2 regions of the Clostridium acetobutylicum ATCC 824 genome follow, and region 1 is predicted to be linked to the other one. Evidence: a T-box and tRNA genes for the amino acid it is inferred to sense, from the RefSeq annotation. Region 1 holds a T-box; the other holds one or more tRNA genes.
The links. A T-box is a leader RNA that pairs with one kind of tRNA and senses whether it is charged. The one in region 1 lies ahead of tyrS (tyrosine--tRNA ligase), so its partner is inferred to be a tRNA-Tyr.

Region 1 (16,190 bases):
AAATGGGTTCAGTTTATAAAGTGTATGCGCAGTGCAGGACTTTCCATTGAAGTATTAATAGAGTATGTAAAAATGTTTCAAGAAGGAAATTCTACTATTGGTACAAGAAAACAGCTTTTAATAGAACAGCGCAGTCAACTTGTTAAAAAAATTAAAGTAATGCAGCAAACCTTAGAAAGGCTAGACAAAAAAATTGATGGTTATGAAAAAAGGATATTACTTAGAGAAAAAGAATTAAAATCTCAGTAAGACATCATAAAAAAGTTTAAAATAAATAGGAGGAAGTTATTATATGGAAACAAAAAAATTGGGTTTCGGATTTATGCGTTTACCTCTAAAAGATCAAAATGATCAAGGAAGCATTGATCTTTTAGCAGTAAATCAAATGGTTGATACTTTTATAGAGAGGGGATTTACCTACTTTGATACAGCTTATATGTATCATACAGGTAAAAGTGAGCTGGCTATTAAGGAAGCTTTAGTAAAACGCCATAAAAGGAACAGCTTTACTTTAGCAACAAAGCTGCCAACAATGTTCTTAAAAGAAGAAGGCGATCAAGAAAGAATTTTTAATGAGCAATTAGAGAAATGTGGTGTGGATTATTTCGATTATTACCTTCTTCATGCATTAGGAGAGAAAAACTATGCTACAGCTCAAAGATTTAAAAGCTTTGAGTTTATTCAGAAAAAGAAAGAGGAAGGAAAAATAAGAAATATAGGTTTCTCTTTTCACGATACCTCAGAGTTATTGGATGAAATTTTATTAGCGCATCCAGAAGTGGATTTTGTTCAGCTGCAGATAAATTACTTGGATTGGGAAAATGAAAGTGTTCAATCAAGAAAATGCTATGAAGTAGCAAAAAAACATAATAAGGCAATTGTAGTTATGGAACCTATAAAAGGAGGCAAACTTGCACAGGTGCCAAAAGAAGCAGAGCAGTTATTCAAAAACTATCATCCTAATTTATCAGTACCCTCTTGGGCAATTCGTTATGTGGCAAGCCATGATAATGTCATGATGGTATTAAGTGGAATGTCTGACATGAGCCAGCTGCTTGATAATACAAGCTATATGATGGAATTTAAACCACTTAATAATGAAGAATATCAAGTTATTGAAGAGGCAGTAGAAATCATACATAAATCCATTACTGTTCCTTGTACAGCCTGTCAATATTGTGTAGAGGGATGTCCTAAGAATATACCTATTCCTAAATATTTTTCATTATACAATAAGGAAAAGCAATACTTAAATACTGGTTCATCTAAGCAAAAATCAGATTATAAAGAATATATAAAAATTTACGGAAAAGCATCTGATTGCATAGGATGTAAGCAGTGCGAAAAGTCTTGTCCGCAGCATATTGAAATTACAAAATACCTAAAGGATGTAGCAAATTCCTTTGAAGGTAGATGGCTTTAACTAGAAAAATATTTCTAAAGTTAGGCTTTTATAAAATTTAAAGTGTGAGATATTTTATTGTAGATTACTAAACGAAATAATAAGAAGATAATACCATTGGTTTTTGTAGGAACTAATGGTATTATTTTTGAAATAAAAAAACAAATATGATATATTAAAAAGTTAGGAGGTGTTTTAAATAAAAGAGTTGCCTAGCATTCAAGAATTAGAGAATTTTATAATTTACGGGAAAGTACGAAATTTTACACTTGCAGCTAATCAAGCAAACATAACGCAATCAGCCTTTAGCTTTCAAATGAAAAAACTTGAAGAGACTTTGGGAGTAAAACTCATTTTACGTTCTAATAGAGGTAGCAGTTTAACACCTGAAGGTGAAATTTTCTATAAGAAGATAAGTGAAATACTGCCAGAATTGGTGGGAGTAATTTACGAATTTCAACAAATAAATGGTGAAAAAGCAATAGAACTAAAAGTAGGGGTACTTACATCACTTGGAGACATACTAATGAATCAACACGTCAATTATTTTCAAAAGAATAAGAACATACTAATTACAGTTTATAGTATGGAAAAAAATGAACTTATACGCGCTTTAAATAATGGTAAAATTGATATTGCATCTACCTTTCTTTTTGATGATGAGACCTTAGAAAATTTTGAAAAGTCCCTATTTAGAAAGGATAAGATTGTATATTATGCGCCAAAAATCAAAGAAATATCTGGCACTATAAAAAGGGACAATATGCTAAAAGTGCCATTAGTGAAATATCCGCCGGATAATTTCATGAACAAAATGATTGATCAGTATTTTAATATTGAGAGGAAAATGCCGACGGTGGCAGCAAAATTACCATCTCCATATGCGTTCATTGAATATTGCAAGCAGGACACTGCTGGAGCATTTATTACAGAACGTCTTCTCAATACACTTGGGTTTAAATATAAGCAAGAATACTTTAACATTGACCCACCGTATGAAATAAAAGCCTTTCTACTATATAAAAAAGAAAATCCAAAGTATAGTGCGATAAAAATATTTACTGATTACGTTGTAAAATTAAATCAAAGGGATAGCTAATATTTATTACAGCTGATATAAAATTAATTTTGTTATGAAATTTTTTTATGTCAGCCATTTTTTTATTTGGCTATACAAGTATATTCCATTGAACTATAATAATCTCGACATACAAAAAAAGAAATTTTTAGAAAATATAAAGGGAGGATGAATAAGTTATGGAGTATGTTAATATAAAATTACCTTATGATAAAAAACAAATTACTGCAAAAATATATAAGAGAAATTTAGCTGGTATTTTAGTTTCAAAATCAGAAAATTATAAAAATAGTCTATCAGAGAAGGAGCTTGTTGAAAAATCTCTTGATAATCCTATTGCTTCACCTAAACTGGAGGAATTAGTGAAGGGAAAGAAAAATATAGTTTTAATCAGTTCTGATCACACGCGTCCTGTTCCTTCAAAAATTATTACACCTATTTTGCTTCGTCGTATTCGTAGTGTTGAACCTAATGCAAACATTATTATACTTGTTGCTACGGGGTTTCACCGTCCATCTACTCATGAGGAGTTAGTGGATAAGTATGGTGAGGAAATTGTAAAAAGAGAGAATATTGTAATGCATGTTTCAACTGATGATTCTGCTATGGTACAAATAGGTACTCTGCCATCAGGAGGTCCATGCATTATCAATAAAATTGCTGCAGAGGCGGATTTACTTATTGCTGAAGGATTTATTGAATCTCACTTTTTTGCAGGTTTTTCTGGTGGGCGTAAATCTGTATTACCTGGAATAGCTTCTTATAAAACAATTATGGCCAATCATTGTGGCGAGTTTATAAATTCAAATAAAGCACGAACTGGTAATATAAAATGCAACCCTATTCATGAAGATATGGTTTATGCAGCTAGAACAGCCGGTCTTAAGTTTATTTTAAATGTAGTTCTTGACGGCAACAAAAAGATTATTGGCTCTTTTGCAGGAGATGTAGAAAAAGCCCATGAGACAGGTTGTGATTTCGTAAAGGATTTGGCAAGAGTTAAAAAAGTGCCTTGTGATATTGCAGTGTCTACAAATGGTGGTTATCCTCTTGATCAAAATATTTATCAAGCAGTAAAAGGAATGACCGCAGCAGAAGCTACAAATAAAGAAAATGGTGTAATTATAATGGTTGCTGGATGTAGGGATGGGCATGGGGGAGAAGGTTTTTACAAAAATCTTGCTAATGTAAAAACACCTGAAGAATTCTTAGAAAAAGCTATTCATACAGAACGCCAGAAGACAATTCCAGATCAATGGACTTCTCAAATATTAGCGCGTATTCTTTCAAAGCACCATGTAATAATGGTTTCTGACCTTGTTGATCAAAAGCTTATTTGTGGTATGCATATGGAGCTTGTTTCAAATTTTGAAGAGGCACTAGAGCGTGCTTATAAAATAGAAGGAAAAGATGCTAAAGTAACAGTTATTCCAGATGGACTTTCAGTAATTGTGGAATAGAATTTTTAATATAAGGAGTAGATAATAATGCATTATAGTTTAGCTGTAAAGTTAGTTTGCGAAATGCTTGGTACAGCAATTTTAGTACTATTTGGTAACGGTGCAGTTGCTAATGTAGAATTAAAAGGAACTAAAGGGTATCGCAATGGCTGGATTATTATTGCCATTGGTTATGGTGTTGGTGTAATGCTTCCAGCTTTAATGTTTAATAAAATTAGTGGTAGTCAGACAAATCCAGCTATGACAATAGGATTAGCAGTAAATGGGCTTTTTCCGTGGTCTGAGGTTATACCATATATATTGGCTCAGTTTGTAGGTGCTATAATAGGTCAAGTTATTCTTTACTTTATATACCTTCCGTTTTATAAACAAACAGAGGATACTAAAAGCATTCTTGGTACATGTTCTACTATATCAGCATCAGGAAGTCATATAAATGGATTTGTCACAGAATTTTTTGGCACATTCTTATTGGTTTTAGGTGCAATGTTTATTCTTAATTCAACTGGAGTAAAAAGTACACCTGCAGTAGGTTATGTTGGTCTTGGATTTCTTGTATGCTCATTAGTTGCATCTTTAGGTGGTCCAACTGGTCCTGGATTAAATCCAGCTAGAGATTTGGGCCCTCGTATAGTACATTCACTTTTGCCACTTAAAAATAAAGGCAATTCTGAATGGACATATGCCTGGATTCCTGTTTTGGCACCAATGTTTGGAAGTATTATTGCTATATTCTTGTTTAATAAAATATATTAATAATTTCATACTTAATACAATTACGTCGTATATTTATTACTATAATTATAAGTTAGCTATCTTTTAACATAAAGGTGTAAATGTTAAATATATAATTTAGAATTGTTTTTTTATATAGTTAACATTTACACTTATTTTATACTATTTAGAGTAGGCTCCTGTGTTAACATAAATACGTGTATTTAATTTGCATATCAAGGTTAAATTGAAATTTTTTTCAAAGTTACTTGACTTAGAGTTAACTTTAAGTCTTATAATATTATTATTCGCATAAATAAAATTTATTTGATTCAGGGGGAGATAAATTTATGCATATACCTGATAATTATTTGAGTCCTTCAACCTGTGCTGTTTTTGGGGCATTTATGTTGCCTGTATGGAGAAATGCAATAATAAAAGTAAAAGGTGAGATTTCAAGGAAGAAAATGCCCCTACTTGGAGTAGCCGCCGCTTTTTCATTTTTAGTTATGATGTTTAATGTCCCATTACCAGGAGGAACTACTGGCCATGCTATAGGAGGGGCGCTTGTGGCTATTTTACTTGGACCATATGCTGCAGTGCTTGCAGTTACAGTAGCACTTGTAATACAAGCGTTATTTTTCGGCGATGGTGGTATTTTGGCAATAGGTGTAAACTGTTTTAATATGGCGTTTATAATACCTTTTGTATCATTTAATTTATTTAAGATGATAAAAAGATTTTCAAAGAGTAAAAAAGGTGAGTATTTCGGAGCGTTTTTTTCTGGATATATAGCTGTAAACCTAGCTGCCTTATTTGCAGCAATTGAGTTTGGTATTCAACCACTGCTTTTTAAGGATGCTTTAGGAAAGCCACTATATAGTCCTTATGGTTTAACAGTATCTATTCCATCTATGTTAATACCACATTTGTTGGTGGTTGGATTTTTAGAAGGAATTATAACAGTTGGAGCGTACAGCTATGTAAAGAAAGCTTCTCCTGAAATAATATACAAGGAAAACAATAGTAAAAATAGATTTTTGTACGTTATACTGGGGCTACTTATTTTGGCTACCCCATTAGGACTTTTGTCGAGCGGTACAGCATGGGGAGAATGGAATGTAAAGCAAATTAAAAATCTTATAGGTTTTACACCTAAGGGAATGAAAAATGGTTTTAAGTTTAATTCACTATTTCAGGGATATAATGTAGGTAATTTAAAGGACTATATTGGATATATATTGGCAGCAGTGGTTGGAGTAGTAATAATACTAATGATATTTAAAATTTTAGAGAAGGTAAAAAAGGAGAAAGTATGATTCCAAAGTGGCTTTCAGAAAAGGATAAATATATTCCTAAGGAAGAAAAAGACTCCTATGTAGAAAAAAGCATTTATTCATTAATCAAAACAATAGCAATAATTAAGCAAAATAAAAATACTAATGGGGTAATATACTCATTAAATCCTACACTGAAGGTTATAAGTAATATAGTTCTTATAATATGTGTGGCGATATCAAGGAATATAGGTAGTTTATTAGTAATGGACGCATATGTTTTGATAGCTCTATTTTTTATAGAAAATAAACTGAGAAAAAGAATATTTTTTAGAAGCCTTATATTTCCTATTATAACCTTTATTGCATTATTTCCATCCATTCTTTATGGAAATGCTTATAATAGTGTACTTATCGTTCAAAAAATAATAATAACTATAATACTTGTAAATTTATTATCACACACTACTAAATGGAACGAGGTTAATAAATCACTAAAATTATTATTTGTTCCAGATATCTTTATATGGATTATGGATATAACTATAAAATATATTGTTGTCTTAGGAGAGTATTCTATAGACTTGTTATATGCTTTAAAACTTAGAACAGTTGGCATAAGCTATAATAAATATAATTCATTCACAGGAATCATGGGAAATTTGTTTATAAAATCTTATAAGATGAGTGAAGAGATGTTTAGTGCTATGGAGTGCAGGGGATTTGTAGGAGAATACGTTACAAAAGCAAATTTGAAATTCCAAAAAAATGATTATATATACATGATAATAAACTTAATTTTACTTATTATATTCATATACTTAAGATTCATTCATTTGCAATACTAATAGAATGGAGAGTTATTAATGATAAAATTAGAGAAAGTTTCATTTACATATAAGAATAGGGCAGCTTTGTGCGATGTAAATGTTGATATAAATGAGGGGGAAGCTGTGGCTATTATAGGTCCTAACGGCAGCGGAAAGTCAACTTTTTTAAAGGTATTGAACGGGATTCTTTTTCCAAGCAGTGGTAGGTATGTATTTGACAATAATGAAATAAATGAGAATACATTAAAAAACAATAAATTCTTAAAGTTATTTCATAAAAGAGTGGGATTTGTATTCCAAAATTCTGACGCTCAGTTATTTTGTTCTACAGTATTTGATGAGGTGGCATTTGGAATTATGCAAATGGGACTTGAAGGAGAAGAGGTAGATAAAAGGGTGAGAGACTGCCTTAAGCTGCTTAATATAGAAAAGTTAAAGGAGGAACATCCATATAACTTAAGCGGAGGAGAGAAAAAGAGAGTAGCTATTGCCAGCGTACTAGCCATGAATCCAGAGGTGATAACCTTAGATGAACCTATGAATGCAATAGATCCAAAAGGAAAACGCTTTTTAAAAGAGCTTTTAATAGATTTAAATAAAAGTGGTAAGACTATAATTTGCGCAACTCATGATTTTGAATATATTGAAGGAGTATTTAATAGAGCTGTTGTATTTTCAGAAAATCATAAAATAATAAGAGATGATAGATATGAAAATATTATAAGCGATAGAGAGTTTTTAATGGAATGTAATATTATATGATAAACATTGGACAAGTAAGCGGTTAAGAGTAAGAGGAGTGATAAATATGAGGATATTGTATTATGATTGTTTTTGTGGAATAAGTGGTGATATGAATTTAGCGGCACTTGTAGACTTAGGAGTTCCTAAGAAATATTTAATTGATGAGCTTTTAAAGCTTAATTTGGGATCGGAATACGAAATAAAAATTGAAAAAGGGCAAAAGCTTGGAATAACAGGAACTAGAGTAGATGTTATATTAAAGGATGAACATCATAACAAACATGAATTAGAAGAAGTTTTACATAATCATGAGCATAAGCACAATCATCACGAAATTAAAAACGATGAACCAGCGCACAGTCATGAGCATCATCATAGAAGTTTAAGGGATATAGAGGAAATAATAAACTCAAGTACATTAAATGACAAGGTTAAAAAGCTTAGTTTAAATATATTTATGAAAGTTGCAGAGGCAGAGGCGAAAGTTCATGGAAGAGAATTATATGAAGTACATTTTCATGAGGTTGGAGCTGTCGATTCAATTGTGGATATTGTAGGGGCAGCTATTTGCATAGATTACTTAAAAGTAGATAAGATACTTGCATCTAGAGTTCAAGTTGGAGGAGGCTTTGTTAGATGTGCTCATGGAATTATGCCAGTACCAGCGCCGGCAACAGTGGAAATTTTAAAGAATATACCTATAAATACTGGTATAGTTCAATTTGAAACAACCACTCCAACAGGAGCAGCTATACTTGCAGCAAATGTTAAGGAATTCACACAAAAGCTTGATTTCATAATTAAAAAGACAGCATATGGAATAGGGCATAGGGATCTAGAAATTCCAAATGTTTTAAGAGTGTATTTAGGAGAAGAAGAGAGCTTTCAAGATATAGAAAATCAATATATACTTGAAACTAATATAGATGATATGAATCCAGAGATTTATGGATATGTGGAGGAAAAGCTTTTTAAGGTAGGAGCTTTAGATGTATTTAAAACACCTATATGTATGAAAAAAGGAAGACCGGGAATAAAACTCAGTGTTTTGACTAATGAAAAGTCAGAAAGAGAAGTTTTAGATGTTATTTTTGAGGAAACTACATCCATAGGAGTTAGAAGGTATAAGGTTGAAAAAATAATGTTAAAAAGAGAGTTTTCAAAAGTAAAAACAGAATTCGGAGATATTACAGTAAAGAAAGCTTATTATAAAGGCGAGCTTGTGAAGTACAAACCAGAATATGAGGAGTGCAAGGATATAGCAAGAGAAAAAAATGTATCCATACATAAGGTATATAAAGCAGTATATAAACAAGATTTAAAATAATATTAGATGAGAGGTGGAAAATAAGTGATAAATAATGAAAAATATAAGGAACTAATAAAGTACCTTAAAAGCTTAGGAAAAGTAGTTTTAGCATTTTCAGGTGGTGTAGATAGTACTTTTTTGCTTAAAGCTTCAAAAGAAGCCCTTGGAGATAACGTAAAGGCAGTTACAATTTTATCTCCATATATTCCAAAGTGGGAAATAAGAGAAGCAGAGGAGTTAGTAAAGGAATTAGGAGTAGAACATGAAATTATAAAAGCACCTATTATTGATTCAATTAAATTTAATCCAGAAGATAGATGCTATTTATGCAAAACTGCAGTGTTTAGCATGATATTAGATGCAGCTAAAAGACAGGGATATGATTGTGTAATTGATGGTACAAACTTTGATGATATAAAGGATTATAGACCAGGACTAAGAGCTTTGAAGGAATTATCAGTAAAAAGTCCTCTTTTAGAATGTAAATTAACTAAAGCAGAAATAAGAACCTTTTCAAAGGAACTAGGACTTAAAACTTGGGACAAACCACCATATGCTTGTCTTTTAACAAGAATACCTTATGGAAATGAACTTAAGGTAGAAGATTTTGAGAAAATTGAAAGAGCAGAAAGATATATGATGAGTATTGGCTTTAGAGCTATTAGAGTAAGGTGTCATGATGACTTGGCAAGAATTGAAGTCGCTAGAGAGGATAGGAGCAAATTGTTTAATGAAGAGCTTTTAGATACTATCTCAGAGAATATAAAAAAATGTGGATTTAAATATGTATCATTAGATTTGCAAGGATATAGGGTAGGAAGCTTCAATGAGACTATAGCCAAAATTTCTGATAAATAAAACCTTGGGAGGAAAAACTGTTGGATAAAGAAGAGATTAAGCTTTTATTACAAGGTGTTAGAGATAACAAAATAGACATAGAAAAAGCTCTTGAAGAACTAGAGGATTTACCTTTTAAAGATTTAGGGTTTGCAAAGATAGACAATCATAGAGAAATTAGAGTTGGATACCCAGAAGTAATATATTGTGCGGGAAAAACAGTGAAACAAGTTAGTGATATTGTTAAATTTATGCTTACAAAAAATAATAATATTTTAGGAACTAGGGCAACTGAAGAAATGTATAAATCAGTAAAGCAAATATGTGCTGATGCAGAGTACAATAAACTTGGAAGAACAATAACTATTAGAAAAAAAGATGAAAAAGTTACAGATAGTTATATAGCTATTGTGGCAGCAGGAACTTCTGATTTACCAGTAGTAGAGGAAGCTTACGAGACAGCAAAAATATTAGGAAATAAGGTTGAAAAAGTAATTGATGTAGGAGTTGCAGGAATACATAGGCTTTTTTCTAAATTAGATGTTATTAAGGGAGCTAAGGTTGTTATAGTAGTTGCGGGAATGGAAGGAGCTTTAGCTAGTGTTGTAGGTGGATTAGTTGATAAACCTGTAATAGCAGTTCCAACAAGTGTTGGTTATGGAGCAAATTTTGGAGGGATTTCAGCTTTATTGTCAATGCTGAACAGCTGTGCTAGTGGTGTGAGCGTGGTAAATATAGATAATGGCTTTGGTGCGGCTTATAATGCCAGTATGATTAATAAATTATAGAGAGATTTCTACTTTTAAAGTGAAGATTATAAATGTAATTTAAAACAAAGACAACTAGGAAGTGGTTTTATGAAAAAATGCATTGTAGTAGTGGAATAGTCAAAAAATAGCACAATAAAAAGGAGAGAAATAAATATGACTATTCCAAATTTAAATAAAATATATCCAAGAAGTAATGATTACCAAACTGTATATCTTAAAAATGTTATTACAAGAAAAAATATAGAAGTTGGAGATTATACAATCTATAATGATTTTTATAATGACGCAAGAGATTTTGAAAAAAATAATGTACTATATCAGTATCCTATAAATGGTGATAAGTTAATAATTGGAAAGTTTTGTTCAATTGCATGCAAAGCAAAGTTTCTTATGAACAGCTCAAATCACAGTATGAAATCACTATCTACCTATACATTCCCGATATTTTATGAAGAATGGGATTTAGACGTTAAAAGAATAACGGAGGCATGGGATAATAAGGGGGATATTGTAATAGGAAATGATGTATGGATAGGTTATGATGCTGTAATTATGTCAGGAGTAAAAATTGGTGATGGTGCGATTATTGGAGCAAGAGCAGTAGTTACTAAAGATGTTCCGCCTTATACTGTTGCTGCAGGTGTACCAGCAAGGGTTATAAAGAAAAGATTTGATGACGACGTGATTTCAAAGCTTTTAAAAATTAAGTGGTGGAACTTGCCGTACGAAAAGATTAGAGAAAATATTCAATATTTTAAATCCGGAAACATTGATAAATTAATTTAAGTTAATGTGTAATTTAAAGGTAGGCTCATATTATAATAATATATGCCTACCTAATTGCGTCCTTATAAATATTTATAAAATTATTAAAGAGGTTTTTATAATTAACATATAATAGATATAATATAATTAGAGTAATAATATAGGGGAGGTATATATGAAGAAAAATGGTGCTCAAAGAGAATTTAAAAAATTAAAAAGTCAAATTAATCAAATTGAGGAGATTGTACATCATTCAAAGCCAGGTGCACTTATAGAGCATGAATCTGCAATAAGAAAAAAGTTAAGGCAGCTAAAGGAATTTGAGAAGGAAGGCTTTAGAGATTTTGATTATACATATGATAGGTATAAAGAGCTTTTAAATGACACCGGTAAAAGGATGCTTGAATATTATAATAAGAAAAACGGAACAAATTTTGATTTTTATGAGGTTTTAGAAGAGAATTATAATGCTTTTTATAATTCAGGACTTATGACAGTACTCACTAAACATCATATTCCTAAGCTTATAGCAAAAGAATTTGAAGAAAAATTCCCAGATAACCCTAAAAATGAATACATTGAAACACGCAGAATGCATAGAAAGTTCTATATCCATCTAGGTGATACAAATACAGGAAAAACTTACAATGCTGTAGAACGCCTTAAAACAGCAAGGAGAGGGGTATATCTATCACCATTGAGGATTCTTGCCTTAGAGAATTTCGAAAAATTAAATAATGAAGGGATTATTTGCGATTTATTGACTGGCGAAGAGGAAATTTTAAAACCAGATTCTACTCATATATCCTGCACAATAGAGAAGGTAGATTTAAAAGAGCACTATGACATAGCAGTTATTGATGAAATCCAAATGATCAGTGATTATCAAAGAGGAATAGCATGGAGTAAGGCTCTTCTTGGACTAAAGTGTGATGAAATTCATATATGTGGTGCTATTAATGCAAGGTATATACTTGAAACAATCATAAAGGATTGCGAGGATGAGTATGAGATAAAGGAGTACAAGAGAGCTATTCCACTTGAAGTTGAGGATGAAAGCTTTAACTATAAGGATATAAAAGAAGGAGACGCTGTTGTTGTATTTTCTAAGAAGAGAGTGCTTGAAATAGCTCAAAGTTATTCTGCTAGAGGCATTAAAGCAAGTATAATATATGGTGATTTGCCACCAGAGGTTAGAAAACTTCAATATGAACAGTTTATAAAAAAAGAGACTAAAGTTTTAGTAACTACTGATGCTATAGGAATGGGAGTTAATCTACCTATCAGAAGAATAATTTTTATAAACATAAGAAAGTTTGATGGAGAACAAATAAGGGAGTTAACTTCACAAGAAGTAAAGCAAATAAGCGGACGTGCGGGAAGAATTGGAATTTATGATGTTGGCTATGTGGCAAGTGCAGGAGATACTCAAGATTTTATTAAGGAAAAATTAGAGGAAGAGGATAAAAGTATAAGAAGAGCTGTTATTGGTCCTTCTGAGGCTATACTTAGGATTAAAGGACTGCCTTTAAGTGAAAAGTTAGCTTTGTGGAGCACTAGACAAGAAAAGTTAGATTACTACACCAAAATGGATATAAGTGAATATATGATGATATTGGATAGGATAAAGAAATATAAATTAAGTGAGGAGGTTCAATGGGATTTATTAAAGGTTCCTTTTGATGTATCAAAGGAAGAATTAATGAGCACTTTCTCGGGATACGTAGTTGAGATTTTTATTAATAAGCAGGACAGTATATTTAAACCAGAATGTTTTAGAGGGAGCTTAGATGAGCTTGAAATTTACTATCAAAAGATAAACATGTATTACTCATTTTCTAAAATATTCAATTTGGAATTTGATGAAGAGTGGGTTTATAGTGAAAGAATAAGAGTAAGCGAAGATATAAATAATATATTAGTAGGCATGTAAGTATTAAAAAATTAATTTAAGGTGTTTTTCGCACCTTAAATTGATATTAGATTAGTTCGTGTTAATACTGCCTTATCCCTTGTTCCAGGACTATTAATCATATGCCAGGCAGTGTATTGTTCAGCATAGGGAACGTCTGCGGATACAGCATCAACAGGAACAATTACATTATAATTACGAAGAGCAGCACCAGTAGCAGTATGAAGAACTGCTCCGTTTGCAGCATAGCCTGTAACTATAACATTTTTAATGTTTTTTTGTTGTAATATTTCGCCTAGATTAGTTTTATAGAATTTGTCCACACCAGATCTTACAACAAGATCCATTGGCAGAGGAGCTAAAGGTTTAATTACATCTAAAGCAGTAGCTGTTGGTCTAAGGCTATAAATGACTGGTATATTGTTTTCGCGAGCCTTTACAAGTAAATTACGAATTTTAGGTATAGAAGCTCTACATTCTGGATTTGTACATAGTGTATTTTCCATATCTAATATTAAAAGTGCAGTATTTCTAGGATCAATCTTTACTGGTTTTAGCGTAGGTGCAGGAGGTGTAGAAACTGTATTCCAGTTATCTATAATTGTTTTGTCTTGTCTTTGAAACCCAGTATATCTAAAATCATCATTTAAGTAATTGAAAGCGTTTCTATGAAAGGGGCAAAAATATATCACAGTAATCCTCCTAATATGAGTTTGTACGTTTATATAGTATGTGATATGCAATGATGTTGTTACTTCCATTTTCGATTAATGCAATGTGTTGATTTTTTATTATTTATATGATAGTATTGGTAAAAAAATATATTTAAATGCATTGAAGAGAAAGAGTAGGATTACCTAGAGCTTTTACAGAGAGCTTCCGTTAGCTGAGAGGAAGCAAGAATAAGTATTCTGAATACATCTCTGAGCACCTCACCAAAGCTTTCAAACTAGAAGGTGGTAGGCTGAAGGCGTATTCCTTTCCAACGTTAAAAGGATAGAGTATCATGTATGAATTCTATACATCGTACTTGAAAAGGTTAGTATTGTGAGATGCTAATAAATTAAGGTGGTACCGCGAATGTAACTCTCGTCCTTATTAATTAAGGATGGGAGTTTTTTTTATATAAAAATATAAAGGAGAAAATATAATGAAGAATATTGATGAACAAATAAAAATAATAAAAAAGGGCGCAGAAGAAATAATAGATGCTAAAGAATTAAAAGAGAAGTTAATAAAAGCAGAAAAGGAAAATACACAATTAGTGGTTAAATTAGGACTTGATCCAAGTGCGCCTGATATACACTTAGGTCATGCAGTGGTATTAAGAAAATTAAAACAGCTTCAGGACCTAGGTCATAAAATAGTTATAATTATAGGTGATTTTACAGGAATGATAGGAGATCCTACGGGAAAATCAAAAACACGAAAGCAGCTATCAAGTCAGCAGGTTATGAAAAATGCTGAAACTTATGAAAAGCAAATATTTAAAATATTAGATAGGAATAAAACTGATTTGAGGTTTAATAGCCAATGGTTAGAAAAATTAAATTTTAAAGAGGTAATTGAGCTTGCTTCAAAATACACAGTGGCTAGAATGCTTGAAAGAGAGGACTTCAAAAAGAGGTTTAAAAATCAGCAAAGTATAGGAATACATGAATTTTTTTATCCTTTAATGCAGGCGTATGATTCAATGGCTATTAAAGCTGATATTGAATTTGGTGGGACTGACCAGAGATTTAATCTTTTAATGGGGAGAACTCTTCAAGCAGAATATGGAGAGGAAAAACAGATAGCTATATTTATGCCTCTGTTAGAAGGGATAGATGGAAAAGAAAAGATGAGTAAAAGCTTAGGTAACTATATTGGTATTGAAGAAAGTGCAAAGGATATGTACGTAAAAGTTATGCAAATACCGGACAGCTTAATAATTAAATATTTTGAGCTTTGTACAGATATGCATCCAGACGCAATTGATATAATTAGGAAACAGCTTAATGAGGATAAAGTTAATCCTAGAGATATAAAAATGAAGCTTGCTAAGGAAATTGTTTGTTTATACCATAATGAAGCAGAAGCCCTTAATGCAGAAATATACTTTAAAAATCTATTTCAAGATAAAGAAATTCCAGAAGATATACCGATTTTTAAAGTTAGGTCAGAGAATAATTTAATTGAGGCAATTGTAAAAATTAATTCAAATACATCAAAAAGTGAAGCAAGAAGACTTATCGCTCAGGGTGGGGTAAAACTAAATGGAAGAAAAGTTATAGATTTTAATGATATTATCTTAAAAAGTAATGATGTAATTCAAATAGGAAAGAAAAAAATTGTAAAGCTATTAGTAGAATAATTTCATAAAATTATGGTATAATTCCATATAATAATTTAATTATATTAAATCAGAAATAATAGGAAAGTGCTTAAATGCATGGATGAATTATTAAATATATTTAAGCTTAAGTTTTTATGAGGAGATTTATCACAAACAAAAAAGGCTTAAAAAGCTTCCCTACAAGGTTTTGGAATGGATTTCTATAAAAGAGGTAAAACTAGTTTATAGAAATTGAAAAAGGTCGTAGCCTCAAAATATTATTTTTGTGAAATACTTTATGGGGTAGGCAGAGTTGCTGAAGAGTAGAATAATATTTTAAGATAATTGGATATTAGTAAGATAGTCAACATAAGAAAGGAAGTATAACTAATGTTAAATACTTTAAGAAATAATTCTAAAACAGAAAAAGATCTATTGGAGCAATTAAAAGAATGTCCTGTATCAGAAATAACAGGGATAGTATCTATAAGTGGAGTTACTGCTGGAAGAGCAGGTGGCGAGAACATATGGACCTTAAATACAGAACTAGATGCATGGAGAATTAATGGTAGTAGTATAAAAACCACACCACTTCATATTAAGAAAAAAGTTACAGATGAAGAATTAAAAAGTATACAGAAGGTAATAAAAGCAGAAACCATAGTAAGAATAAAAGCGCGTATGATTGAGAAAAGTGTATTTGGTAGACCTGATGCGCTTTTAGAAGGATTTATTGAGGAAGTTTCAAATGATAAGGAATTAAATGAATACTTAAAGG
Region 2 (16,190 bases), 1.8 Mb from region 1:
TGTAAGATGCTTATTGCAAATGATTTCAACTAATTCCAGAACTAGTATAATACCTATATAAATTGAAAGATATAATATTTCAATGCTAACTCTCTTCCCCGCAAAAATGTACAAATGGTTTAAAATATGTAGGAAAGTTTTAATCGCTAAAAATGTCAATCCCAAAGATATAACTAATGCAAAAACCAAAGCCTTTATCATGAAATTCTTCACGTTCCAAATCATATGCAAAAATCCACCCTCATATGGATTTTTCATAACTCTACCTTCTTTTATAATATTATACAAAATAAGTATACTACTAATTTATTTACCTCGAACAAGAATTAATCCATTTCCCTATGAATTAATTCTCATTTTGATTTCTCATAACCAATACTCTTATAATATCATAATATATATAAATTTAAAATATCCTATATAAAGATTTTAACATAAGTATAATATTATACTAATATATTTTAAAGTTATCCTAGAATAAAAATAGCCACTTATAAGAATGGCACTGAAAAACTATAAGCTTTTCAGTGCCATTCTTATATCAAGCATTTATTATAAATATTTTTTTATCGCTTCAACTCTATCCAACTGCTCCCATGGTAATTCTACATCTAATCTACCAAAGTGGCCATAAGCTGCTACTTGTCTGTATATTGGCCTCTTAAGGTTAAGATCTCTTATTATAGCTCCTGGTCTCAAATCAAAAACTTTTTCTACTATTTCAACAATCTTACTTTCTTCTATCTTACCAGTACCAAAAGTGTCAACTGAAATAGATACTGGTTTTGCAACTCCTATTGCATATGCAAGCTGTATTTCAAGTTTATCAGCAATTCCTGCTGCTACAAGATTCTTTGCAACCCATCTTGCTGCATAAGCTGCTGATCTATCAACCTTAGTTGGATCTTTTCCTGAAAAAGCACCGCCTCCGTGTCTTCCATATCCACCATAAGTATCAACTATTATCTTTCTTCCTGTAAGTCCTGAATCTCCTTGAGGTCCACCTACAACAAATCTTCCAGTAGGATTTATATAATATTTTGTATTTTCATCTAAAAGTTCAGGTGATATAACATACTTTACTACTTTTTCAATTAAATCTTTTTCAATCTGCTCATGTCCTATTTCAGGTCCATGCTGTGTTGATATTACAATAGCATCTACCCTTACTGGCTTATCATCTTCATACTCTATTGTAACTTGAGTTTTTCCATCTGGTCTTAGATAGTCCAAAGTACCGTCTTTTCTAACCTCTGCTAATCTTCTAGATAATCTATGAGCAAGCGCAATAGGCATAGGCATAAATTCTTTAGTTTCGTTTGTCGCATAACCAAACATCATACCTTGATCTCCTGCACCAACTGCATCAATTTTATCCATTTCACCTTTTTTAGATTCTAAAGCTTCATCTACTCCCATTGCAATATCAGCTGATTGTTCATCAATAGATGTTACAACTGCACATGTATCGCAATCAAAACCATATTTAGCTCTAGTATATCCAATCTCTCTTACAGTTTTTCTTACTATTTTAGGAATATCAACGTAACAATTTGTTGATATTTCTCCCATAACATTAACAATTCCTGTAGTCACTGTAGTTTCACAAGCAACTCTTCCATTTGGATCTTTTTCCAATATGGCATCTAAAATAGCGTCTGATATTTGATCGCAGATTTTATCTGGATGCCCTTCTGTTACTGATTCAGATGTAAATAACTTTCTCATTATATCCACTTCCTCCTACAATATAAAAATAAAAGTCTCCTCAATAAGAAGAGACTTAACATTCTCTCTCTTATCTTGCAGAATAATTCTGCAGGAATTGGCACCATTATGTACTTAAATTAATACATCGGTTGCCGGGTTTCAACGGGCCCTTTCCCTCCACCTCTCTTGATAAGAGTTTCCATTCAATTATATTACACACTAAATAATACACTTTATAACAATCTTAGTCAATATAAACTTAAAAAAAGACACTTGTGTGTCTTTTATGGTGGAGGAACATGGATTCGAACCATGGAAAGCTGAGCTAACAGATTTACAGTCTGCCCCCTTTGGCCACTCGGGAATTCCTCCACATTTGGTGCTGGCAGTAGGAATTGAACCCACAACCTACTGATTACAAGTCAGTTGCTCTACCAATTGAGCTATGCCAGCTTATTAAATTTTATTAAGTGGGCATTACAGGGCTCGAACCTGTGACCCTCTGCTTGTAAGGCAGATGCTCTCCCAGCTGAGCTAAACGCCCTAGTTTATTTAAATGGTGGAGGAACATGGATTCGAACCATGGAAAGCTGAGCTAACAGATTTACAGTCTGCCCCCTTTAGCCACTCGGGAATTCCTCCACAAGACTTGCATCAGCAGTTTTCACCGCGTCAACAAGTAATATTATACGTTGATACCCTTTAAAAATCAATGGCCATAATAGACCATTATCGGCAAATATCATTATATTTTTCAGCAATATCTCTTAATTACTCCACTTTTAGCACGCAAATCATTTATATATATTATTATTTTAAAATCTATTAGTGATATTAAAAGTGTTAAGTACATATAAATTATCTAGGAGGTGATTCTGTTGAACAAAATCAAAGCTTTTTATAACCTACCAATGGCATACTACAGGCTCTCAAATTTTTTAAAACATTATATAGATGATAATACAATAATAATATGTATAGGAACAGATCGCTGCATAGGTGACTGCCTTGGCCCTATGGTTGGAACAATGCTTAAGGAAAAGTTCTTTCCACTAAACGTTTACGGGACAATTTCGGAACCTATCCACGCTTTAAATATAGATAAAAAACTGTACAAAATAAAAAAAGATCATACAAATTCAACAATAATAGGCATAGATGCTTGCTTAGGTGATACTGAAAATATAGGTGAGATTCAAGTACGAGATTATGCTATTCATCCTGGAAAGGGCGTTGGAAAGTCACTTCCAGATGTTGGCGAAGTTTCTATTGTTGGAATAGTTGATTCCTGTGAAAGCAGCGAATTATTTACTAATAGAAATATACGTTTAAACTTAATCTTTGAAATGTCAAAAGTCATAGTTCAAACGATTATTCATTCTTATTATCTTCATAAAACTTTTAGTGATAGTATTTTTCCAGATAGCGCATCTACACTAAAATAGAAAGCGAGAAAATATAATTAAAATACATTCTAGTCATTAAAGGAAAAATTGAAAGGGCAGCATGCCCATTCAATTTTTAGAATATTTTATAATTTGCATATAAAAATTGACTTTAATGAATACTTATATTTTAAATTTAATTTTCTCGCTTACAAATTTTATTCTTAACTATAATTTATAACTAAAGTTACCTAATAAGACTTAACTCATCATTCATATCTATCTTGTCTATATACTCAAGTGATTTACCCGTTCCTAAGGCAACACATGAGACAGGATCTTCAGCCACATATACAGGCACTTGTGTTACCTCTTGTATGAACTTATCAAGTCCATTTAATAGAGAACCTCCGCCTGTCATCATTATACCCTTATCTGATACATCTGCCGCTAACTCTGGAGGAGTTTTTTCAAGAACAGCATGTGCACATTCTGCAATTGAACTTACAGCCTCTTTAAGTGCATCACGCATCTCTGAAGAAGATACTTCAACGTTTTTAGGGAGTCCAGTAACTAAATCTCTTCCTCTAATCTCCATAGTCTCCTCTATTTCCTTCTTATATGCCGAACCTATATTTATCTTTAAATCTTCAGCCGTTCTTTCGCCAATCATTAATTTATGTTTTTTTCTTATATACTTTATTATAGATTCGTCAAATGTATCTCCTGCTACTTTTATAGAGCTTCTTACAACCATACCACCTAATGAAATTACAGCTATATCTGTAGTTCCTCCACCTATATCTATAACCATATTACCACTTGCTTTAGTAATATCGAGACCTGCTCCAATTGCAGCTGCTAATGGCTCTTCAATCAAACTAACTTTTTTAGCCCCTGCATTTTTTGCAGCATCTTTTACTGCTCTTTGTTCAACTCCAGTAGCCTCACAAGGAACACATATTATAATTTTAGGTTGAGAAATTCTTCTCTTACCGCAAGCTTTTCTGATAAAATGCTTTAGCATCTTCTCTGTTACATCATAGTCAGAAATTACACCATTTCTTAATGGACGTATTGCAGTAATATTACCTGGTGTCCTACCTATCATTTGCCTTGCTTCTTCTCCAACAGCCAAAACTTCATTATTAGTACGATTGATTGCTACAACAGATGGTTCTTTCAGAATAACACCCTTACCTTTTAAATAAACCAATACCGTAGCGGTTCCTAGGTCTATTCCCATATCATTTCCTATACCAAAAAACATTCCTTTATTCACTCCATCTCATACGTTTATTTCTACGTTTTAAATATAGATATATTTTTTAATCCTAAAATATCCAAACTACATTTCCCTTAATTAAAAAATTAAACAATATATCCTACAGTGTAATAATACTAAAATATATATTTATATATCTTCTATATTATTATAAACGGAATGTTTTTAACCTTCAATAGCTTTATACTTCATTTTTGTTGCTTTTCCTCCTCTTATATGCCTTTCCGCTTTATTTAACTCCAGCACACCTTTAGCAAGCTCAGCAATTTGAGGATTTATTTGAGGTAATCTTTCTGTCATATCTTTGTGTATTGTACTCTTACTAACACCAAAAACTTTAGCTGTTTTTCGAATAGTAGCCTTAGACTCAATTATATATTTCGCAACTTCCATAACTCTTTCTTCAATGTAATCTTTCAAAGTTGCTACCTCCTTAACCCTTCTAATTAATAAATATGCATTAATATCACCATAAATTACTTTGAGTGTTTTCAAAGTAATTTATTAATCTTAATGAACTAAAATTTTTTCAGGATCTACAGCTAAATAAGTTCCATCGTTTTGCTTTTGATCAATTTCAAAATACAAACAACTTGTATCTGTTATCAATTTATTACTGTAATTACTGTCACCTATTTTACCTATAGTTTGACCTTGTTTAACATTATCATTCGGTTTAACAGTTATGCTCTTTTCATCTAAATTATCATATACTGTAGTGTAACCTGTTTGATCATTTGAAATAGTAACTTTACCAGCATCAATAGCTTTTACAACTCCATCACAAGCAGCTATAACATTGGAATCTTTACTAGGAGATATATATTCTCCTGGTATACTAGTATACTTTCCATTTTTAGAATACCAAGTATCAAATTTAACTACTATATTGCCATTTTGAATTGGTTCCATAAAACTCTTTTTTACAACGTTATTAGATGATGCTTGTGTTGTTGATTGAGTATCTTTCTTAATTAAATTTTGATTTTGATTAACTTGCTTTGCATTCTCTATTTTTTCTTTAGCTGCATTTCCCTTATCAGTTACTTTCGATGTTTTATTTTTATTCTGTAAAGTACTTTTCTGACTAGGCTGATTTACCGAAACACTCTTAGTGTTAGTCTTTATGTTCATATATATGCTAACTGCACCTATAATACACAAACAAAGAAATAACACTATGTAAAAAGCATTTCTTTTTAAAAAATCCATCACCCTACTTTGTTTATTACTTTTGTTGTTTTTCCAATCATTATTCATTGCTAACACCTCCTTTTAGTATTGTGTCCATAACATAGCAAAAAATACATTTTATATGACTTTTTTTTGTAAAACTAATGTAAAAATTGTAAAAATAAAAAGCTAGTTTCATCGAAGTAGAATATAACATGAACTTGTTCAAATTATAATTCCACTATTCTCTGAAACTAACCTATTTCTATAATTATACTTGTTTAATTAGCAAACTTATAAATAGCCTTTAGTAACTTATATCCTTAATCTCTACCCCTGTATAATAATGTTTTACTATATCTTTATAGCTCGATCCTTTATCTGCCATAGCTTTAGCTCCATATTGGCTCATTCCAAGACCATGTCCATACCCAATACAATCAAACTCAATATTTGAAATATTATACTTGATCTGAAAGTTTGTTGAATTCAAACCAATTATACTTCTAAATTTTGTTGCTTGTAAAACATTATTTCCTACCTTTATCTGATTAATAGTGCCTGTACTATTTCTTTTCAATATACTAATACCAACTCTTGCTTGAATAAGATTTATTTTGTTATTAACTGATGAATTTATTTTATCCACAAAATCTCCGTAAGACATTTTTAAACTTGTTTTATACTTATGCGCCGACTCCTCTCCTGGACTTGATACACTCTTTAAATATGGTTTATCTTCTCCAAGTACCTCTTTGGCATTTTCAGTTTTTCCACTACTAACAGAAAAATAATATGGATCTGTTATTATTTTATTATCATATGTAATTACTTGTCCTTTAGTATCTTCTACTGCTGTACTTATCTTATTCCAGTATTCGTTTGCCTTATCTTTTGGCCATTTGTTTAGTACATCATCTTGCTTTGTATAAACCTGACATTGAACTGTATTTACAACATCTGCACCATATGCATCCTTGTATTTTCGTCCACCAAATTGCTCCATATGGCATACTGCAAATGTCCTAGCTGCAACTGCTTGAGCCTTCAATGCTTCTATATTAAATTCAACTGGCATTTCTGATGAGATAACACCTTTTATATACTCCTCCAGATTTACCTTCTCAATTTTTTTTTCATTGTCCATGTATACACTTATATCACAATCCTTAGTGTTTTCTTTAACTATATTTAGGGTATCATCATTCTCTTTATAAGAACTCTTCTTCACTATACTATTTTCATTTGTATGATTTTGCTTATCTCCTATTCCACCAACAAATATTGAAACCGAAAAAATAAAAATTATAGTTACCGCTAATCCCATAAAAATTTTTTTCACCACTTATTTATCCCCCCGTTTTTTTATTAAGCTTTAAATTATAAAATTTTATTGAAAAGCATATATAATATATTACTTATTTCCATTTCAAATTATTACATCAAAACTTTACTATTCCTAAAACAAAAAAGTAGAGTTCTAGATTATTATTGTAACCCTATCCTCAATTGGATACTACTACAACTCATCTATAAACTCTACAAGCGGAATTAATTCCCTCAATGATATAATATTTCATTATTCTACTCTTTCAATTTTTGCTCCTAATTTTGTAAGCTTTTTTTCTATACTAACATAACCTCTATCCACATGATATATATCACTAATTTGCGTTTCTCCCTCTGCAACGAGTCCTGCTAATATAAGTGCAGCACCTGCCCTTAAATCCGTTGCTCGAGCACTGCACCCGGTAAGTTCTTTTACTCCTACTATTACAGCACTCCTTCCATCTATTTTTATATTTGCACCAAATCTCTTTAGTTCAGGAACATGCATAAATCTATTTTCAAAGATTGTTTCTGTTATCACACTAGTACCTTCAGTGCAGCATAAAAGGGACATTATTTGAGCTTGCATATCAGTTGGAAATCCCGGGTATGGCATAGTTTTTATATCTACAGGTTTAAGTTCATTTCTACCGTCTATTATAAGACTTTTGCCGTCTATCTCCATATTTATTCCCATTTCACAAAACTTGGCTATCATTGGTTTTATACTTTTCTCTTCTACACCATTTATCTTTATCTTACTCTTTGTTATAGCTGCTGCTATTATAAATGTTCCTGCTTCTATCCTGTCATAAATAGGTGTGTATTTTATTCCTTTTAATTCTTTAACTCCTCTTATTATTATTGCTCCCGTTTCTATCTTTTTTATATCAGATCCCATTTTATTTAGAAAATTAATTAAATCATCTATTTCTGGTTCTTGTGCTGCATTTTCTATTATTGTTTCTCCTTCAGCAAAAACTGATGCCATTATTATATTTTCAGTAGCACCCACAGATGGAAAATCAAGATATATTCTATCTCCTAAAAGCTTAGCAGCATTTGCTTCAACGTATCCATGACCAATTTCTATATTTACACCTAATGCCTTCAATCCTTTAAGATGTAAATCTATTGGCCTAGTTCCTATATTGCAACCACCAGGCAGTGATATTTTAAATCTTCCATATCTTGAAATCATAGGACCCATAATTAAAAAGGACCCTCTCATCTTCCTAACAAGTTCAGCATCTGGTTCAATACTTTTTACATTGGAAGTATCTATTTTCATATCGCCACTGTTTAAGTCTATATCAACTTGTGCTCCTATAGATTTTAACAAATCACTTATCACAAATACATCTAAAAGCATAGGACAATTTTTTATCGTACACTTTTCTCCACATAATATAGTTGCAGCAATTATAGGTAAAACTGAATTTTTAGCACAACTTATATCTACTTCACCATTTAATGTTTCCCCACCCTTTATAATAAATTTATTCATTTTAATCCTCCAATCATAAACTGCATAACAAAACATGATTTAGTTATATAATTTTCAATACGTGATTGGTATGATTGGTGTACCAACTATTATAAAATTCCCAGTTTCATATTTACATACAGAATAGTTAAAATCAACTTTTCTATTTCCATCTTGTATATAATTAAACTTTTTTGTATATGCAGTAGTGCTTAAATTTTTATTTAATTTAACTGTTTTTATATTTTCCGCTCTTATACTATTTAAAACTTTCTTTACTTTTTCATCTATGTTATATACATTTTTCATTTTACTTTTAGCCTTTAAATATTTATAACACTGTAGTCTATTACAGTTTGATTTATTACTTATCACAGCTTCCTCAAGACTATTAATATCATTATTTGAAGTTTTCTCCTGTAATGCAACATCAACTTTAACTTCATTGCCATCTAATCTATTAGCTTCTAAATAACCTGATATATTTGAATTCTTAAATTCTACACAATACTCCAATCCATCGTCCGAAGTTATCTTATCGCATAGATTTGATCCAATTGAACCTTTTATATTTTTTATAATATTCCTACTTATACTTTTATAGTTTCCACTCTTTACAAATGAAATATTAACGCCCGTTTGCACCACATTGCTATGTGAGTATTTCAATATCTCGCTAAAAATATCTTGGTCCAATTCCGCTTTTATACTATGTCCACATATGAATATCAGCGATATAAACATCAATAACGCAAAACAAAAAATTAATTTATTATACTTCATGTTTTCCATCCTCCCATACTATGATTATTGACAGAAAACATTGTTTTTATTCCTAGATGAATTTAAGTAGTAGACAAACAGTCACCTATTAATATCCTTAGCTTTACTAACAAATATAAAATTATTAGTACAATATTAATATATAAATTTATTTAAAAAGTGTGAAAAAAAACCGTGGAATAAATCCACGGTTTTTTATGAAAATTAATCATTTTTTGTTTTAATTCTTGCAAGTGCTCTTGAAAGCGATAGTTCTGCTCTTTTTACATCTATATTATTACTAGTTTTAAGTCTTTTTTCTGCTCTTTCTTTAGCTGTCTCAGCCCTTTGAATATCAATTTCATCTGGCCATTCGCTTGCGTCACACATAAAAGAAACTTCTGATTCTCCTACATTTAAAATACCTGTAGATGTAAATACTTTTTTTCTTGAACCATCTTCTTCAACTAAAATTGTTTCAGTTGGTGTCAAAAAAGCAACCAAGTCTGTATGATTAGGAAGTATTCCTATTTCACCTTCAACTGTTCTGGTTATAATCTCTTTTACATCTCCAACATAAAACGTCTTCTGAGGAGTTAGTATGCTCAATTTGATATTATTTGCCATACAAAATCACTCCTTAGCTTTCCATCATTTTTTTAGCTTTTTCTTTTACATCTTCTATTGTTCCTGCAAATAAAAATGCAGCTTCTGGAAGATCATCACACTTACCATCTAATATTTCTTTAAAACTTCTTATAGTATCTTTTACAGGTACAAACTGACCTTTCATTCCTGTAAATTGTTCAGCAACACTAAAAGCTTGAGATAAGAATCTCTGTACTCTTCTTGCTCTTCCAACTAACAATCTATCCTCATCTGAAAGTTCATCAACACCAAGTATAGCTATGATATCTTGAAGTTCTTGATATCTTTCAAGTATATGTTTAACCTTGTTAGCAACTTCATAATGCTCTTCTCCAACAATTCTTGGATCAAGTATTCTTGAAGTTGATTCAAGAGGACTAACTGCAGGATATATTCCTAAGTTTGATATTTCTCTTGAAAGAACTGTTGTTGCATCAAGATGCGTAAATGTTGTTGCTGGAGCTGGGTCTGTAAGGTCATCAGCAGGAACATATACAGCCTGAACGGATGTGATTGAACCCTGTTTTGTTGATGTTATTCTCTCTTGAAGAGCACCCATTTCATTTGCAAGTGTTGGCTGATAACCAACGGCACTAGGTATTCTACCAAGTAAAGCTGAAACCTCTGAACCAGCTTGTGTAAATCTGAATATATTATCTATAAATAGAAGCACATCTTGACCTTTGTCTCTAAAATATTCAGCCATTGTAAGTCCTGTTAAAGCAACTCTCATTCTAGCGCCAGGTGGTTCATTCATCTGACCAAATACTAGAGCTGTTTTATTTATAACTCCTGAATCTTTCATTTCATAATAAAGGTCATTACCTTCTCTTGTTCTTTCTCCAACACCTGTGAATACTGATAATCCACCGTGTTCTTTTGCTATATTATTTATAAGTTCCTGAATAAGAACTGTTTTACCAACACCGGCACCACCGAACAAACCGATTTTTCCACCCTTTTGATATGGAGCAAGTAAATCTATAACCTTAATACCTGTTTCAAACATTTCTGGTTGAACTGATTGTTCTTCAAAGGTTGGAGCTGGTCTATGAATTGGATAATACTTATCAGCATTCATGTCTCCTGCTTCATCTATTGTCTGACCTAAAACATTAAAAAGACGTCCTAAAACATTTTCTCCAACTGGTACAGATATTGGTTTACCAGTGTTAACTGCTTCCATTCCTCTTTTTAATCCGTCAGTACCTTCCATTGCTATTGTTCTTACTATGTCATCTCCTACATGTTGTTCAACTTCAGCAATGAGTTTTTTATTATCTCCCATATCTATTTCTATGGAATTATAGATGTCAGGAAGGTTCTCTGCATCAAATTTAATATCCACAACAGGTCCTATTACCTGAACAATTTTACCTACATGTTCTGGCATCAGTTTCCCTCCTTATTTGAGAGCTTCCGCTCCTCCAACTATTTCTGTTATTTCTTGAGTAATAGCACTTTGTCTAATTCTATTATACTTAATATTTAAAGCATCAAGTAAGTCATTGGCATTTTTAGTAGCACTATCCATTGAGGACATTCTAGATGCCTGCTCACTTGCCTTAGAATTTAATAACAAGTTAAATAACTGCTGTTCAATATGAAGCCTTATAGCTTTTTCAAGTATAATTTCTGCATCTGGTTCAAATTCAGCTACACTCACTTTTTCCATCTTTTTAGGTTCAATAGGGAGTACCTTCTTTACCTCAACTTTTTGATTTACCGTAGAAAGAAATTGAGTATAAATAACATGAACTTCTCCTATTTCGCCTTTTTCATAAAGACTTAAAGCACGGTCTGCTATTTCCTTAGCTTCTTTTAATCCTGGCTCGTTTGGAATATCAACGTATTCGGATAAAGTCTCATATTTAAGCCTTTTAAAATAAGATATTCCCTTTTGACCAACAGTTATAAGTAAGGATTTATCTTTATCCCCTCTCATAACATTGTCAGCAGCAGTTACAACAGCTCCGTTAAAACCTCCACAAAGACCAGAATCAGAAGTCAAAGCTATATAAAGTTTTTTGTCACTTTTATTTCCAGCTACATATAAGTTGCTCTTACTAGAAGAACTTACAATCTTATTTATAACATCATTAAAAGCTTCATAATATGCTTTATTCGCTTCGAGATTCTGTCTAGATTTTCTTAAATTAGAGGTGGCTATAAGTCCCATGGCGTTTGTTATTTTTTTAGTATTCGTAATAGACTTAATTCTTCTTTTTATAATAATAAGTCCTGCTCCTGCCATTACTTCACCTCCTGCATAGGAAAGTCATTAACTACTGTTCCTCTGCTAAAAATATCTTTTTATATTCGTTAATAGCTTTGGTAAGCTGACTGCTTATATCATCAGTTAGCTCTTTTTTCTCAAGTATTTGCTTACCTAAGTCTCTATAATGAGCATCTACATACTCAAATAATCCACTTTCAAATGCACTAAGTTTTGAAACATCAATATCCATTACATACTCATTTACAACAGCATATAAAATCATTATTTGTTTCTCAACTGGCATTGGCTTATATTGAGGCTGTTTCATCATTTCAGTAAGTCTTTTACCTTTTTCAAGTCTCTTTTTAGATTCTTTATCAAGGTCAGAACCAAACTGAGCAAATGCAGCAAGTTCCCTATATTGTGCAAGCTCAAGTCTTAAAGTTCCTGAAAGTTTTTTCATTGCTTTAATTTGAGCACTACCACCAACTCTGGATACTGATATACCTGAGTTAACAGCTGGTCTTTGTCCTGCATAGAATAATTCTGATTCAAGGAATATTTGACCATCTGTTATAGAAATAACATTTGTTGGTATGTAACCCGCAACATCACCAGCAAGAGTTTCTATTATAGGAAGTGCTGTTATAGAACCTCCTCCAAGTTTCTGTGAAAGTTTAGCAGCTCTTTCAAGAAGTCTTGAATGTAAGTAGAATACATCTCCAGGGTATGCCTCTCTGCCTGGTGGTCTACGTAAAAGTAATGACATCGTTCTGTATGCAACAGCGTGCTTTGAAAGATCATCATATACAATAAGTACATCTTTTCCTTTAAACATAAAGTTTTCTGCAATTGTTACACCTGAATATGGTGCTAAATATTGAAGTGGTGCTGAATCTGAAGCAGTTGCTGCTACAACTATGCTGTAATCCATAGCTCCCATTTCTTCAAATGTATTAACTATATGTGCTACTGTAGATTGTTTTTGACCTATAGCAACATATATACAAATTACATCTTTTCCTTTTTGATTCAATATAGTATCGATAGCTATAGCAGTTTTACCTGTCTGTCTATCTCCTATAATAAGTTCTCTTTGTCCTTTTCCAATAGGTATCATTGAGTCTATGGCTTTTATACCTGTTTGAAGTGGTTGATTAACTGATTGTCTATCAATAACTCCTGTAGCTTTTATATCTACTGGTTTTGAATCTTCTGCTTTAATTGGTCCTTTACCATCTATTGGTTGACCAAGAGCATTTACTACTCTTCCAAGCATTTCTTCACCAACAGGCACTTCAACAACTTTTCCTGTACTTTTAACAATGTCTCCTTCTTTGATTCCTTCTTCTGAACCAAGTAAAACACATCCAACATTGTCTTGTTCAAGATTTAGAGCCATTCCATACACATCGTTTGGAAACTCAAGAAGTTCGCCAGCCATACAATTTTGTAAGCCGTATATTCTAGCGATACCATCACCTATTTCTATTATCGTACCTGAATCTACTGTTTCTAATTTACTTTCATATCCCTCAATCTGACTTTTTATTATTGAAGTTATCTCTTCAGGTTTTATGTTCATAGGCTCACCTCTATTCTTCTTTAAGCATTACTTTTTTCATGCTTTCTAATTTAAACTTAATAGTTCCATCAATTACATCATCGCCAACTCTTACATAAACTCCGCCAATAATAGTCTTATCTATTATTTCTTTGAAAATAATTATTTTATTATACTTAGCGGAAAGCTTGCTTGCAAGGGTTGTTTTTTCATTGTCTGTAAGTGGTATTACAGTTCTAACTTCTGCAACAACCTTATTATGCTTTTCTAAGGATATTTTATTTAATTGAGTTAAAATTCCTTCAGCATCATGAATCCTCTTTTTTTCAAGAAGAAGCAATAAGAAATTAAGTAGCTTCTCATCAATTTTTCCCTTAAAGATTTCCATAAATATTTTCTTTTTTTCAGAAGTACTTATCTGTGGATGATTAACAACTTGATTTATATTTTCATCATTCTTAAGCAGATGAACTATTTCACCAAAGTCATTAATATACTCCTCTAACTTTTGATTTTTTTCACCTACTTCATATAAAGCAAGTGCGTATCTTCTATCTAAGAATTCATACATAATTAAATACCTACCTTAGATACAAAATCTTCTATAAGTTTTCTGTGTTCTGCTTCATTTATGGAATTTTCAAGAGCTTTTGAGGAAATTAATACAGCAAGTTCAACAACTTGATTTTTGATTTCATCTTCAGCCTTTTCTTTTTCTCTTTGGGTTTCTCTTTTAGCTCTTTCTAATATATTCTGAGCTTCAGTTTTAGCTTCTGCTGTTATTTCCTCTGAAACTTTTTCTGCTTTTACCTTGTAATTTTCTACAATGGTTTTTCCTTGAAGTTTTGAATCTTCTAGATTCTTTTCACTTTCAACTTTTAAAAGCCTAGCTTCTTCGTTTTGTGCATCAGCCTTTTTTATTGTTAATGCTACTTCATTATTCCTATCATCAATAACTTTATTTACTTTATCAAAGAAAAAGTGCTTAAGTATCAACATAAGGATTATGAAGTTTACTATTGTAAAGCCTATAGTAACTAAATTAAATTCCATACACTCAAAAGCCTCCCTCCAGGCTTATTCTTTATTAAGATAACCTATTTATTTAACAAATAATAACATTATAGCAACGAATAAAGCGTATAATGATGTAACTTCAGCAAATGCTAAACCCATTATCATTGTAGGCATAACTTTTGAAGCTGATTCTGGTTGTCTTCCAATTGCTTCAACTGCTTTACCTGTAACAGTACCTATACCTACACCTCCACCAATACATCCAATTGCTGCTAGACCTGCACCTAGATATTGCATTCCTAGTAAAAAAGTATGAGAATCAATATTCATTTCGTTTCCTCCTTAAAAAAGTTTAAATTTAGTTTATAATAACTAACATCATGTGATGCAGCTTATTATTACTTTAATGTTCGATTCCTAGCTTAGTAAATATCATAGTTAAAAGCACAAATACATAAACTTGTAAAACACCATCAAACATATCAAAGAACCCATGAAGAGGTACTGGCAATAAAATTTTAGCTGGTGTTGAATAAATAAGTGACATAACTATGGCACCAACAAGCATGTTAATAAATAAACGCAAACATAATGATACTGGTATTGTAACCTTTTCTAAAAGGTTCATAGGAACCATTATAGGTCCTTGACTAAAAATGGATTTAATATATCCTCCAACACCAATTCTTTTTATTGCAGTTGCATTTATTAAAAATGCACTTACTAAAGCAAAGCCTGCTGTAACACTAATATCCTTTGTTGCTGGTTCGATACCTACTAGCCCTGTTAAATTTAAGAAAAGTATAAACACTGCCATAGTACCGATAATTGGAACGAAATTCATGAATTTCTCTCCCATATTTTCTTTTACCAATCCATTTATTAAGTTAACAATCATTTCTATTACGCTTTGTTTCCTATTTGGTACTTTCTTAAGATTTTTAGTAAGAAATATTGCAAGTAATATTATAACTGCCATGATAATCCACTGTAATACTACAGTTTCTGTTATAGCAAAGTTGTAACTTCCAAGCTTCATCGAAAATACTGTCTTTGCACCTAGCTCCATTCAATCACTTCCTTTCATCGTTTATTTACTAGTGACCCATAAATTATAAGGGCTATAAAATGAGCACTATATCCTCCTAAGTAGGCTATTAAATAATATTTATATATTTTATAAAGAATAATACCTATAAAAAAAACAAGTATTACTCTAAAAATTGAACTAAGAAATATAAGTGACGTATTTCCCATTTTTTTTACAAAAACGAAATCAGCTGTTAAATTACTTAAATAAAAATTAAATATTGCTGAAAAAATCCCTATAATCACTATTAACGAAATCTTATAATTAGCAGCAAACAAAAGTATTACTGAAACTATTGCAGCAATAATTGCATCATAAAGAGTTACAACCTTTAACATTCTTTTAATATTCAGATTCAAATTACTTCCTCCACTATTTTAACACGTTATTTAAATTATATATCTTAAATTTTTATAAATAAAACTCTGTTTTAAGATTTTTTTTATAATATTTACGGTTCTTTCATTACTGCAAACGTTTTTAGGCCATTTCTTATCGCTATAGTAATTATAAATTCAATTTA

Region 2: it encodes a tRNA-Tyr, which carries the amino acid that the T-box ahead of tyrS (tyrosine--tRNA ligase) is inferred to sense. The anticodon was not compared.

The regions. Positions count from the first base shown of each region.
Region 1 covers NC_003030.1:888,870-905,059, forward strand. The annotation lists gene CA_RS04125 (MerR family transcriptional regulator) at 1-249, shown strand, start outside; gene CA_RS04130 (aldo/keto reductase) at 293-1,423, shown strand; gene CA_RS04135 (LysR family transcriptional regulator) at 1,611-2,501, shown strand; gene larA (nickel-dependent lactate racemase) at 2,660-3,940, shown strand; gene CA_RS04145 (MIP/aquaporin family protein) at 3,968-4,696, shown strand; gene cbiM (cobalt transporter CbiM) at 5,005-5,973, shown strand; gene CA_RS04155 (energy-coupling factor transporter transmembrane component T family protein) at 5,970-6,779, shown strand; gene CA_RS04160 (energy-coupling factor ABC transporter ATP-binding protein) at 6,798-7,523, shown strand; gene larC (nickel pincer cofactor biosynthesis protein LarC) at 7,570-8,832, shown strand; gene larE (ATP-dependent sacrificial sulfur transferase LarE) at 8,857-9,672, shown strand; gene larB (nickel pincer cofactor biosynthesis protein LarB) at 9,693-10,439, shown strand; gene CA_RS04180 (CatB-related O-acetyltransferase) at 10,575-11,207, shown strand; gene CA_RS04185 (helicase-related protein) at 11,362-13,119, shown strand; gene CA_RS04190 (cysteine hydrolase) at 13,155-13,790, opposite strand; T-box leader at 13,924-14,198, shown strand; gene tyrS (tyrosine--tRNA ligase) at 14,249-15,451, shown strand; gene CA_RS04200 (DUF2262 domain-containing protein) at 15,803-16,190, shown strand, end outside.
Region 2 covers NC_003030.1:2,989,502-3,005,691, forward strand. The annotation lists gene metK (methionine adenosyltransferase) at 553-1,728, opposite strand; SAM riboswitch class I at 1,796-1,906, opposite strand; tRNA gene CA_RS14690 (tRNA-Tyr) at 1,998-2,082, opposite strand; tRNA gene CA_RS14695 (tRNA-Thr) at 2,088-2,163, opposite strand; tRNA gene CA_RS14700 (tRNA-Val) at 2,182-2,254, opposite strand; tRNA gene CA_RS14705 (tRNA-Tyr) at 2,268-2,352, opposite strand; gene yyaC (spore protease YyaC) at 2,589-3,155, shown strand; gene CA_RS14715 (rod shape-determining protein) at 3,343-4,365, opposite strand; gene spoIIID (sporulation transcriptional regulator SpoIIID) at 4,546-4,800, opposite strand; gene CA_RS14725 (M23 family metallopeptidase) at 4,891-5,640, opposite strand; gene spoIID (stage II sporulation protein D) at 5,861-6,895, opposite strand; gene murA (UDP-N-acetylglucosamine 1-carboxyvinyltransferase) at 7,133-8,389, opposite strand; gene CA_RS14740 (YwmB family TATA-box binding protein) at 8,444-9,151, opposite strand; gene CA_RS14745 (F0F1 ATP synthase subunit epsilon) at 9,356-9,757, opposite strand; gene atpD (F0F1 ATP synthase subunit beta) at 9,771-11,171, opposite strand; gene atpG (ATP synthase F1 subunit gamma) at 11,184-12,032, opposite strand; gene atpA (F0F1 ATP synthase subunit alpha) at 12,064-13,581, opposite strand; gene CA_RS14765 (F0F1 ATP synthase subunit delta) at 13,592-14,131, opposite strand; gene CA_RS14770 (F0F1 ATP synthase subunit B) at 14,134-14,613, opposite strand; gene atpE (ATP synthase F0 subunit C) at 14,662-14,907, opposite strand; gene CA_RS14780 (F0F1 ATP synthase subunit A) at 14,981-15,646, opposite strand; gene CA_RS14785 (ATP synthase subunit I) at 15,661-16,026, opposite strand.